Linked DNA regions of Alloactinosynnema sp. L-07. The protein of the gene in region 2 interacts with the protein of the main gene of each other region in a pairwise test. Links are inferred from orthologs where the notes say so. Each region holds a gene or a part of one and is shown on either strand. Other genes may lie near its edges. The genes, in order: BN1701_RS09560 and dnaA.

Region 1 (3,201 bases), 3.7 Mb from region 2 along the record:
GTACGCGCCAGGCTGCCCCACGGCCACATCGAAACCGAGACCCGCCACGCACACACCCGCTACACCGACCGCGACATCGAGGAACTGGCCGCTGAATACGCCCCTTCGAGCCAGATCACCGTGGGCGGCCAGACCTACCGCGTCGCTGCCGATGGCAGGCCCGTCCCCCACCGACACACCAGATCCGGTCATTCGGCGCCACCTGCCGATCTCTCGACCGGACTACCGCGAGCGGCAACTCGGTCCGACCGGGCCACGGGCCCCACCGGCATACCGAAACTGGTCACCCGGTCCGACCAGGTGCGACGACCGCCGAACCCAGGTCGCACCGAAGGACCGGAACCGGTCGCCCTTCATGCATCAGTCCGAAGGACTGATGAGAAAGAACAAACCATGCATGACCAGTTCTGGATGGTGATCACCACCTCGATCGCCGCCGTCGACGCGGGCGGACAGCGCGCCGTGCACCGCGAAATCGACGTCGCGTTCACCCGTGGCTGGACCCCGCACACACTCGCCGACTGGATCAAGGCCCAGATCGAATCAGCGCGGGCCGCGATCGCCAACAAGGCCGGATTCGTCGTCGCTCGCCTCCGAGCCATCCCGCCACCTCCCCCGCGACCGACATCGAAGCCCACGCCCGCCGCGAACACCTGCGACCGGGTACGCGCCGACGGCGACGACCCGTGCGATGCCAGAACCCGCTTACGGACTCGGCCGGACGGCACCGTGTACCGCTGCGAGTGCAACCCACGCACCAAAGGCGCCCGCCGGCCGGAACACCCGTCGCCGCCCGATCGAGCGGACCCTACGCGAATGGGCACCGGTGATCACCGGCCCACGCCCAGACCAGTGATCACCGGGTGCCGTGATGCCGACCTCTCCTGATCATGTCGATCCCGCCGCGTTGCCGCCGCAGGACCTCACCGCCGAACAGGCGGTCCTCGGGGGAATGCTGCTGTCCCAGGACGCGATCGGTGAAGTCACCGAAATCCTGGAGGAACGCGACTTCTACCTGCCAAACCACGCCCGCGTGTTCTCCGCCATCCTGAACCTCTACACCCAAGGCGAACCCGCAGACCCGATCACCATCGCGGCCGCACTGCAGCGCGACGGAGCGCTGGCCCGCATCGGCGGACACGGGTTCCTCCACACCCTCATCACCTCAGTACCCACCGCGGTCAACGCCGCCTACTACGCCGAGATCGTCGCCCAGAAGGCAATCCTGCGGCGCCTGGTGCAAGCCGGTACCCGTATCGCCCAATTCGGTCTCCACGGCGTCGGCGGAGCCGACGTCACCGACATCGTCGACCGCGCGGAAGCGACGCTCTTCGACGCCACCGCAGGCGCCCAAGACGATTCCCGCGGACCCATCACCGGCGGGCTCGCCGCCACCACAGTTCTCGCGATGCTGGATGAGACGACGCCCCGTGACCTCGTGCGCACCGGACTGCGCGACCTCGACGACATCATCGGCGGCCTGGAACCCGGCGAGATCACCGTCGTCTGCGGACGGCCAGGCCACGGCAAGACCCTCCTAGGCCTTCAATTCGCGCGACACGCCGCCCTGGAACAGGACAAACACGTACTCATCCAGAGCCTGGAAATGTCGCAAACCTTGCTGATGCAGCGAATGCTGGCCGCCATCCCTCCCCGTGGCGTCCCCCTGGACCGCGTGTCCAAGAAACCCGGCTGCCCCCTAAGCGAGGACGACCGCCGCCAACTCACCGCCGCGCACAAGAAACTGGAGAACTCCGCCCTCTGGGTCGACGACGCCAGCTACCAGACCAGCAACACGATCCGATCCACCGTCCGCCGCCACACACAGAGGCACGGGCGCCTCGACCTCGTCATCATCGACCACCTCGGCCTCGTCGCCACCACGGGCCGCCCCGAGACCCGCGCACTGGAACTCGCCCGACTCACCCGCGAGCTGAAAATCTTCGCCGGCGAACTCGACATACCGATAGTCCTGCTCCACCAACTCAACCGGCAGTCCGCCCAGCGCGTCGACAGACGCCCCCAACTCGCCGACCTACGCGACTCCGGCGCCGTCGAACAAGACGCATTCGCCGTCATCGGCGTACACACCCCAGCCGTCGACGACCCCACCGACCCCCACGCAGGCGAATCAGACCTCTGCGTCATCAAGAACCGCCAAGGCCGCACCGGAACCGCACACACCGCATGGCAAGCCCACTACGCACGCTTCGCCAACCTGGCCATCGACTGACCTTCTCCGCCCCGCCAACTTGCCACCTCGAAGTTGTCGGCTGATCGGGTGATCACCCGCATTCCCTGATCCACCCCGACTGCTCACATTGACTGAGCCACCGGTCCCCAGTCCCGCACTTCAGTGAGCCCTGAACCCGGACACCGGACAACCGGCGGCACGCGGTGGAGGACTCGATGCCGTCGAAGATCGCGGTGGCCCAGTCCTCGGCGACCCGGGACGCGCCGACCACCGTGACGGTGACGACCCCGTCTGTCCCGCGGGCGGGCTCACCAGCGGTGGGCGGAGCGGATCGCCGCGGCGAGTCCGGAACGCAACGCCGCCGCAGGGTCGACGACCGCAGGCAGCTCATGCTTGAAGACCAGGGGCCAGAACTCAGCGGCAGGAATGTCGGACAGCGCAGGGATGTGCGCACTCGGTCGGGTGCGGGGGCGGCCACCTGCCGGCCGAGCGATGCGGATACCACCCAGCACCACCTGAAACTGGGGAGAGCCATCGCGCTGTCCTGCGACGACCAGCGACAACGGCCGCTGTCCTTGTTCGACAGCCAAATGCAACTTCGCGGTCCACCCACCCGGTGACCGGCCCAGCGCGTGATCATCCGGCTCCGACTCTCTCTCACCCCGCCCGGCGTTTCCTGCTGCGCATCCCCTTTTCCGTGCTCCGGCGGCGTGCTGGTGCGCGCGGGCGATGATCGAATCCACAGAGACATAGCCAGATCGAGGCGTCAATACCTGTGGGTTTATCGCCTCATGGGCTCCCCTTCAGCAGGTCAAGCAGGGAGCCCCAGGTCTCTCGGCAGTATTCATCTAATACCCGATCCGAGGGCAATTCACGTCCTCTAAAGCTGTTCCGAAAAAGTAGCGTCGCGATCATTAACGTCACAGATTCTTTAAATAGGGCGAACCAGCGCGCGAAATATTCTGGGTCCCAGCGCCTGTAGATGGGATCCTGGTACCTTGCCGACG
Region 2 (3,035 bases):
CTTCATGGGAGTCCTTTCCAGGCCCGACCGGTCCCCCCTCACCGATCCTGCGAGGCGGGTCCGTCGAGCTGTCCACGCTGTAGGGCCCAACCGTAGAGCGTGATCGGCGTGCTCGTCATCTGGGGCACCGTGCGGCCGGGAGGCCGTCGAGGCGAGCTGTCCCCAGATTCGGCGATCCCCTGTTTCTGCTCTTTTCTTCTTCTTAGGGAGAACAAGAACAGCAGTAGTAATAGGGGCTGTGGATTGTGTGGACAACCCTCGTTCTCGCTGGTAGTTCGCCGTGCGGGTCTGTGGATGACCGGGGGGCGAACCGGTGGACAACTTGGGCCGTCGGTGGATGGTTTCTGGCCTCCTCGGTTCCGTCCACAGATGGCCCAAGTTGTCCACAGCGGCATCCCCAGATCTGAGCCGAGTAGCCCCCAGGCGCGGCTCTCGCCACCCACAGGGTTGTACACAGGTGAATCCCCCGTACCGGTGACGCAGGACACGCCAAATCCGGGCTTCGGAAGTTTTCTGCGGGGGTGGACGGCCCGTCCACCCCCGCAGAAAAGATGCGAATGGGCGGTCTGAGGGGGCATCCGGGTGGCAGCGGACCGTTCACGGCCCGCTGACGCGAGCCCGATCGCGTCGGTCGGGCGACGCCGATCAGGCTAGATCGTCCCTTTTCGGACGCCGATTCAGCCGGAGGCGCGCGAGGGGGAGCGCCGCGGGTCGCCTGTCACGGGCGACCGATCACCTCACCGGATCCCGTCGCAGACGAACTTTTCTGGCGGTGTGGGCGGCCGTCCACCATCGCAATAAAGAGGCGCGTTCCAGCGATCGGCGTGGGCCGATGGGACACCGGGGCGCCATCGAACGACGCTCGTGGGTGGGGAGGGGAGAAGAGAGGTGCGGCGGCGGTCAGCCGCGGGCGCGCTGCTTGATCCGGGAGGTCAGTTCCTGGACCTGGTCGTAGACCCGGCGGCGCTCGGCCATCTCCTTGCGGATCTTCTTGTCCGCGTGCATGACCGTGGTGTGGTCGCGGCCGCCGAAGGTCTGGCCGATCTTGGGCAGCGAGAGGTCGGTCAGCTCTCGACACAGATACATCGAGATCTGGCGGGCCTGCGCAAGCGCTTTCGTCTTGCCGGGTCCGCACAGGTCGTCGATCGAGACGCCGAAGTACTCGGCGGTGACCGCCATGATCGTGGCGGCGCTGATCTCCGGGGCATGCGAGTCGGGGATCAGGTCGCGAAGGACGATCTCGGCGAGGCTGACGTCGACGGGCTGGCGGTTGAGGGAGGCGAACGCCGTCACCCGGATCAGGGCGCCTTCGAGTTCGCGGATGTTCGCCTCGACCCGGGCGGCGATGAACTCCAGCACCTCGGCGGGTGCGGCCAGCCGATCTTGCGCGGCCTTCTTGCGCAGGATGGCGATGCGGGTCTCCAGCTCGGGCGGCTGGATGTCGGTGATCAGGCCCCACTCGAAGCGAGTGCGCAGCCGGTCCTCCAGCGTCTCCAGCCGTTTGGGCGGCCGGTCGGAGGAGACCACGATCTGCTTGTTCGCGTTGTGCAGCGTGTTGAAGGTGTGGAAGAACTCTTCCTGAGTTCCTTCCTTGCCTTCCAGGAACTGGATGTCGTCGACCAGCAGCACGTCGATGTCGCGGTAGCGGCGCTGGAACGCCACCTTCCGGTCGTCGCGCAGCGAGTTGATGAAGTCGTTGGTGAATTCCTCGGTCGAGACATACCGCACGCGCATCCCGGGGAACAGGCGTTGGGCGTAGTGGCCGACCGCGTGCAGCAGGTGTGTCTTGCCCAGACCGGACTCGCCCCAGATGAAGAGGGGGTTGTACGCGCGGGCGGGCGCCTCGGCGACCGCGACCGAGGCGGCGTGGGCGAAGCGGTTGGACGCGCCGATGACGAACGTGTCGAAGGTGTACTTCTCGTTCAGGCGGGTCTTGGAGGTCTGCGGCTGGGCGGGCGCGGTGAAGGGCTGGCCGCTGGCGGGCTGCTGGCCGGTGAAGGTCGGCCAGATCTCGTGGACGGTGGCGAGCGCGTCGCCCTCCTCGTCCACTTCCTCGCCGTCGTCGTCGGCATCGCCGAACGGGGGCGCCTCGACCGCGATCGCGGCGGGCTGCTCCTCGCCGAGGAGGCCGTCCTGGATCGGGGCTTGGACGGGTGGGGCGGGCTTGGGCGGGGCGAGCGCGACGTCGACCTTGACCGCCAGCGACACCGAGCGGCCGAGTCTGCGCGAGAGCGCGTCGGTGATCGGCTCGCGCAGGGCGCGCTCGATGGCTTCCTTGGCGAAATCGCTGGGGGCCGACAGCAGCGCGGTGCCGTCGAGCAGCCCGATGGGCCGGGTCATTCGCATCCACGCGCGCTGCGAGGGGGACAGCGTTCCCGCGGAGAGTTCCCGGACAACCTGCTCCCAGACCACAGCCAGATTCAGCTGGTCGTCCGACATCGGCGCCGCTCCCCTCCCCTCGTCGGCTTGTCCTGCGATTCCTTCAGACTGGTCCCGCTCACGGGTGCCGTCAAACCTGCATCCACAGGGTTGTCCACAACTGTGCACGAAGGTACGGCGAACCGCAGAGGAAACCGCGCCTGAAGGGTTAACGGTACTCAGTGGCCCGGCGACGACGGCTCGGCAGGGCTCCCATCCCCATGTCCGTCGGCAAGGGAACGCACGCTAACAAGGCTCGTCGGTCGCCACAAGACGGTGGCGGGGGCAAGGATGTGGAACCGCTCGGCGTGTCGCCGAGCGGTTGTCGGGGCCAGGCGATAGGGACCCCGGTTTGATGCGGGCGGACCGGGTGCGTACCCTCATAAGGTCTCCCGCTTGCGGCGGGCGAGTTCTGCGTGCCCGTCACTGGTTGTCGCGCGAGCTTGTCCATGCCGTGCCCGGCAGGGGGCGGCAGACAGTACTTGCCAGAACCACCTGGCCAGCCAGTATTGGGAGAACGAGCCGTGAGCAAGCGCACCTTCCAGCCGAACAACCGTCGTCGGGCCAAGACCCACGGCTTCCGTCTGCGCATGCGGACCCGCGCGGGCCGCGCGATC

The links.
Region 1: the proteins of dnaA (region 2) and BN1701_RS09560 interact in binary tests that used the Escherichia coli proteins (3 or more experiments, as listed by UniProt). The link is inferred for Alloactinosynnema sp. L-07 from one-to-one orthologs.

Annotation. Positions count from the first base shown.
Region 1 is NZ_LN850107.1:2,135,153-2,138,353, reverse strand. Bases 53-3,052 are described here. They hold BN1701_RS09560 (replicative DNA helicase), read left to right. Parts: upstream 53-871; coding sequence 872-2,233; downstream 2,234-3,052. Other genes in these bases: BN1701_RS35425 (hypothetical protein), read right to left, coding at 2,984-3,052; BN1701_RS35430 (hypothetical protein), read right to left, coding at 2,503-2,757; BN1701_RS09565 (hypothetical protein), read left to right, coding at 53-888. In the rest of the region: more of BN1701_RS09565, read left to right, coding at 1-52; more of BN1701_RS35425, read right to left, coding at 3,053-3,201. UniProt on the Escherichia coli protein: The main replicative DNA helicase, it participates in initiation and elongation during chromosome replication. Travels ahead of the DNA replisome, separating dsDNA into templates for DNA synthesis.
Region 2 is NZ_LN850107.1:5,852,642-5,855,676, reverse strand. Bases 171-3,004 are described here. They hold dnaA (chromosomal replication initiator protein DnaA), read right to left. Parts: upstream 2,440-3,004; coding sequence 901-2,439; downstream 171-900. Other genes in these bases: rpmH (50S ribosomal protein L34), read left to right, coding at 2,943-3,004. In the rest of the region: dnaN (DNA polymerase III subunit beta), read right to left, coding at 1-6; more of rpmH, read left to right, coding at 3,005-3,035. UniProt on the Escherichia coli protein: Plays an essential in the initiation and regulation of chromosomal replication. Binds in an ATP-dependent fashion to the origin of replication (oriC) to initiate formation of the DNA replication initiation complex once per cell cycle.